Linked DNA regions of Actinoallomurus bryophytorum. The protein of the gene in region 1 interacts with the protein of each later gene in a pairwise test. Links are inferred from orthologs where the notes say so. Each region holds a gene or a part of one and is shown on either strand. Other genes may lie near its edges.

Region 1 (2,805 bases):
CCGCGGCTCCGGACACCGGCGGGGCCGCCCTGCGGGCCGGATGGGGCGGGTAGGATCGCAGCCACACGCGGAGGCCCGGCCGCGATCGCCGCGGATCCAGCGCGACACGGCCGTGTTCCAGGCGGCGAAGGCGCGGCCCCCCGCCGACGACCGCAATCCATGACGCTAGGAGAACCACCCGTGTCCGAACGCACCCTCATCCTCGTCAAGCCCGACGGCGTACGCCGGGGGCTTGTCGGCGACGTGATCGCGCGCATCGAGCGCAAGGGCCTGAAGCTCGTCGCGCTGGAGCTTCGCACGCTCGAGCGCGACGTCGCCGAGACCCACTACGAGGAGCACCGCGAAAAGCCGTTCTTCGGCTCGCTGGTGGAGTTCATCACGGGTGGTCCGCTCGTCGCCATGGTGGTCGAGGGACCGCGTGCGATCGAGGCGTTCCGCGGGCTGGCCGGCGCGACCGACCCGGTGGCCGCCGGGCCCGGCACGGTCCGTGGCGACCACGCGCTGGAGATCCAGGAGAACATCGTGCACGGCTCCGACTCCACCTACTCCGCCGAGCGTGAGATCAAGCTCTTCTTCCCGAACCTTTTCTGACGTCGGCGTGAACACGCGCGGGCCGGAGCGACTCCGGTCCGCGCGTTTGTTTTACCATGACCGGGCCCTGACCGGAGCACAACCGATCGGCGACGCGCGCCGATTGGTCCTGCATCAACTGGCGTGTTCCGAGTTACCATGACAATGCGCTCCTGCACGCCCGCCAATCTCGAAGGGCTGCCTTTCTTCATGGGTAACAAGCTGTCGTTCCTCGGCCGCGACATGGCGGTAGATCTAGGTACGGCGAACACGTTGGTCTACGTCCGCGGTCGCGGCATCGTGCTCAACGAGCCCTCTGTCGTGGCGATCAACACGAACACGGGCAAGATCGTCGCCGTCGGTATCGAAGCCAAGCGGATGATCGGCCGTACGCCGGGCAACATCGTCGCGGTGCGTCCGCTGAAGGACGGCGTGATCGCCGACTTCGACGTGACCGAACGCATGTTGCGCTATTTCATCCAAAAAGTGCATAAACGACGACATTTCGCCAAACCGCGGATCGTCGTGGCCGTGCCCAGCGGGATCACCGGGGTGGAGCAGCGCGCGGTGAAGGAGGCCGGCTACCAGGCCGGAGCCAGGCGCGTCTACATCATCGAAGAGCCGATGGCCGCCGCGATCGGCGCCGGGCTCCCGGTGCACGAGCCGACCGGCAACATGGTCGTCGACATCGGCGGTGGCACCACCGAGGTCGCGATCATCTCGCTCGGCGGCATCGTGACGAGCCAGTCGATCCGCGTCGGCGGAGACGAGCTCGACCAGGCGATCATCTCCTACGCGAAGAAGGAGTACTCCCTCATGCTGGGGGAGCGCACCTCCGAAGAGATCAAGATGGCGATCGGGTCCGCGTACCCGTTCGAGGACGAGCCGCACGCCGAGATCCGCGGTCGCGATCTCGTGAGCGGCCTGCCGAAGACCGTCGTGATCTCCGCCGAGGAGATACGCCGCGCGATCGAGGAGCCGGTCAACACCGTGGTCGACGCGGTCAAGACCACGTTGGACAAGTGCCCGCCCGAGCTCTCCGGCGACATCATGGACCGCGGCATCGCCTTGACCGGCGGTGGCGCGCTGCTGAAGAACATCGATGAGCGTCTCCGCGAAGAGACCGGCATGCCGATCCACATGGTCGACAACCCGCTCGACTCGGTCGTGCTCGGTTCAGGCAAGTGCGTCGAGGACTTCGAGGCACTTCGGCAGGTCCTCGTACCCGAACCCAGGCGTTAGAGGGGCGTCCGGCCGGTGAACGACACCCGGCGAACTCGCGCCGTGCTCGGTGTCCTGCTGCTCGTCTCGCTCGCGATGATCACCGTGGACTACCGCGGTGGCGACAACTCGCCGCTGAGCGCGCTGCGCGGCTTCGGCGAGGCCATCTTCGGCCCGATCGAGCAGGGCGCCACCGCGGTCGTGCGCCCGGTCGCCGGTGCGTTCCACACGTTCACCGGCGCGCCCGGCGCGCACCGCCGCATCAACCGGCTCGAACGCGAGAACCAGCAGCTCCGGCAGCAGCTGCGGACCGGGCAGACCGACCGCAAACGCGCCGACGAGCTCAGCCGCCTCCTCGGCACGTCCGGGCTCGGCGGCTACCGCATCGTCCCGGCCGAGGTCATCTCCTCCGGAGAGGGCCTGGAGGACACCGTCTCCCTCGACGTCGGCAGCGGCAACGGCGTCCGGCCGAACATGACCGTGCTGTCCGGCGACGGGCTGGTCGGCCGTGTCACCCAGGTCGGGCCGTCCACCTCGACGGTGATGCTCGCCACCGACGCCGCGTCCTCGATCGGCGGGAGACTGGAGAACTCCGGCGAGATCGGCATCGTGCAGGGGGCCGGGCGGCGCGGCGGTTCGGCGCTGAAGTTCCAGCTTCTCGACTCGACCGTGGTCATGGAGCCGGGACAGCGCATCGTCTCGTTCGGCTCCCAGGGCGACCGGCCGTACGTCCCCGGCGTCCCGATCGGCACCGTCACCAAGATCGAGCGCACTCCCGGATCGCTGACCCGCACCGCCTTCGTGACCCCCTACGTGCACTTCACCTCGCTCGATGTCGTCGGCGTGGTGGTGGCCCCGCCCAAACGCAACCCGCGCGACTCGGTGCTCCCGCCCTCTCCGTCACCCTCACCGACGGCTCCGCCGCCCGTACCGCCCGCGCCGGTTTCGCCGCCGTCCCAGGCGGCCGGCTCGCCGCCGCCCGAGTCCCGGCCGGCTCCGACCCCGACGAGAGGC
Region 2 (2,923 bases), 5.5 Mb from region 1 along the record:
CCAAGGTCCACTGTGGGGACATTACCTGACGATTGCCCGTCGGCCTCCGAGCAACGCCGTACCAACACGGACGTGTGTCGCGCCACTCACGATGGCCTGTTCCATATCTCCGCTCATGCCCGCCGAGACCGTTTTGGCGGCGGGATACGCGGCGCGAAGAGAATGGGAGATCTCTGCCAGCCGGGCGAATGCCGGGGCCGGGTCCGCGCCGAGCGGAGCCACCGCCATGACGCCGCCGAGTGCGAGCGCGTCCGCGGCGTCGAGCGCGTCCGCGAGCGCGAGCACTCCGTCCGGGTGTACGCCGCCCCGGCCCTCTTCGTCCGGCGCCGCCTCGTCGAGTGAGACCTGGATGAGGCAGCGCACCGAACGCTCCGCGTCGACGGCCGCCCGCGACAGCGCCTTGACGAGCCGCGCCCGGTCGACAGAGTGGACGACGTCGGCGTAGGAGACCACCGAACGGGCCTTGTTGGTCTGAAGCTGCCCGACGAAATGCCAGGTCAGATCCAGGTCGCGGCACTCCGTGGTCTTCGCGGCCGCCTCCTGGTCGCGGTTCTCGGCGACGTCGGTGATGCCGAGCTCGGCCAGGAGGCGTACGTCCGAGGCGGGAAAGGTCTTGGTGACCGCCACCAGGGTGACTTCGCCGGGAGAGCGGCCGGCCGCGTCACACGCCTTCGAGATGCGTTCGCGCACGGCCGCCAGATTCGCGGCGAGGTCCTGTATGCGGCTCATGCCTCTTCACTCTTCGCGGGAGACGGAGACGCGTCCCCGCGGGCGCCGGCACCGGGCCGGCGGGGAACCGTCACTACTTGAGGAAGTCCGGCACGTCCAGATCGTCGTCCTCGTCGAAGACGACGGGACGGCGGCGAGCCGCGTCGGTGTTCAGGCGCGCCGCGGTCGGCTCGGTCGCCGGCCGCGGCACCTTAGGGCCCGCGACGGCCTCATTCGAGGCGGAGCGTGGCGGAGCCGTGCCTCCGGAGTCGCGCGATTGTTCGTCGGACTTTTCGGCCCGTGCCGGCTCGGCCTTGGTCTCCTGCGGCTTGGCCTGGTCGGACTTCGGAGGCGATGACTTGTGGTCGTCATCGGCCGACTCCGAGCCGCGCTGCGGGCTCGGCGCGGGCACCGGCGTGACCCGTGGCGGCGCGGGCGCCTGCGGCGGGACGATCGGGCGGGGCGCCGCCTGGGGCGTCGCCACCGGCGGCGCGGCGACGGGCGGCCGTGATGGGGCACTGCGCTTGGACTCGGCGGGTGGCCCGGACCTGCCCTCGGACTGGACCTCGTCGAAGCCCGCCGCGATCACCGTGACGCGCACCTCGTCGCCGAGCGCGTCGTCGATGACCGCGCCGAAGATGATGTTGGCGTCGGACGCCGCCGCGTTGGACACCAGCTGCGCCGCCTCGTTGATCTCGAACAGACCGAGATCGGACCCACCGGAGATGGACAGCAGTACGCCGTGGGCGCCGTCGATGCTGGCCTCCAGCAGCGGGCTGGAGATCGCCATCTCGGCCGCGGCGACCGAGCGGTCGTCGCCACGGGCCGACCCGATGCCCATGAGGGCCGAACCGGCTCCGGACATGACCGACTTGACGTCGGCGAAGTCGAGGTTGATCAGACCCGGCGTGGTGATCAGGTCGGTGATGCCCTGAACACCGGAGAGCAGCACCTGGTCGGCCGCCTTGAAGGCGTCGAGCACGCTGACCTGACGATCGGAGATCGACAGCAGCCGGTCGTTGGGAATGACGATGAGCGTGTCGACCTCGTCGCGCAGCGTCTCGATGCCGGCCTCGGCCTGCATGGCGCGCCGCTTGCCCTCGAAGCTGAACGGGCGGGTCACCACACCTATGGTGAGCGCGCCGAGCGAACGGGCGATGCTGGCCACCACGGGCGCGCCGCCCGTGCCGGTGCCGCCACCCTCGCCTGCGGTCACGAAGACCATGTCGGCGCCCTTGAGCACCTCTTCGATCTCTTCGCGGTGATCCTCGGCGGCCTTACGGCCCACATCGGGGTTGGCCCCAGCGCCGAGCCCGCGGGTGAGCTCGCGGCCGACGTCGAGCTTGACGTCGGCATCACTCATGAGCAGCGCTTGGGCGTCGGTGTTGATCGCGATGAACTCGACACCCTTGAGGCCCTCTTCGATCATGCGGTTGACGGCATTGACACCGCCGCCGCCGATGCCGACGACCTTGATGACCGCTAGGTAATTCTGCGGTGCTGCCACAACGAGGGGCCCTTCCGCTCGCTCTGTCGTTATGATCTGCGACCGCCCGTACGGACGGCCGTCACGTTTCTCCTACAGGGCCGGAACCCTCACCCTCAAGTTGAGACTTAGAGTTATGTCAACCTAAGGCTGATACGGACAGTAGGGGCGCACCACTGCAGGGTCAACTAACCCGGCCCCGAGCCGATCGGCGTGTCGCGCGACATCCCACTCATCCTGATTTTCATCGGTTGCCACGCTCCGAACTCCCCCGTCACGCGGCCGACCCAGTGTGGCGTGCCCAGGGGGTTCACCGCTACTCGGTGGTGACGACCTCGGGCGAACTCACGTCGATGGTCTTGATGCCGCGTCGCGGAGTGGTGCTCAGCAATCCGTAGAGCAACCGTAGCTTGTCCGGCGTGCGTTCCGGGGCACCCCAGACGATGGCGACCCCCTCCTTGAGCCGCAACGTCACCGCTTCCGGCGTCGGCGCCTCGACGCTCGCGACCCGGTGGGAGATCCACGGCGGCAGGGCCTGGATCACCGCGAGCCCGGCGCGCAGGGACGGATCCGACGGCACGGGATTCGCGACGGTGAGTGACGGAAGACCTCTCGGGCGCGCCGCCGATGTGAGGACGGTCACGCCGTACCGGTCGATCTGGAGAAAGCGGTTGTCGTCCTGGACGGCGGCGATCGGGGTGCGCTCGCGTACCACGATGCGCACCGTGG

What was found. Proteins that work in one complex are often made in the same cells at the same time.
Region 2: the proteins of FB559_RS25725 (region 1) and ftsZ interact in binary tests that used the Escherichia coli proteins (3 or more experiments, as listed by UniProt). The link is inferred for Actinoallomurus bryophytorum from one-to-one orthologs.

The regions. Positions count from the first base shown.
Region 1 is NZ_VFOZ01000001.1:5,485,859-5,488,663, forward strand. Bases 1-2,796 are described here. They hold FB559_RS25725 (rod shape-determining protein), read left to right. Parts: upstream 1-780; coding sequence 781-1,812; downstream 1,813-2,796. Other genes in these bases: FB559_RS25715 (hypothetical protein), read left to right, coding at 1-53; ndk (nucleoside-diphosphate kinase), read left to right, coding at 160-591; mreC (rod shape-determining protein MreC), read left to right, coding at 1,828-2,796. Outside these bases: more of mreC, read left to right, coding at 2,797-2,805. UniProt on the Escherichia coli protein: Forms membrane-associated dynamic filaments that are essential for cell shape determination. Acts by regulating cell wall synthesis and cell elongation, and thus cell shape.
Region 2 is NZ_VFOZ01000001.1:11,366-14,288, forward strand. The notes cover bases 10-2,923. They hold ftsZ (cell division protein FtsZ), read right to left. Parts: upstream 2,216-2,923; coding sequence 803-2,215; downstream 10-802. Other genes in these bases: FB559_RS00055 (YggS family pyridoxal phosphate-dependent enzyme), read right to left, coding at 22-729; FB559_RS00065 (cell division protein FtsQ/DivIB), read right to left, coding at 2,511-2,923. UniProt on the Escherichia coli protein: Essential cell division protein that forms a contractile ring structure (Z ring) at the future cell division site. The regulation of the ring assembly controls the timing and the location of cell division.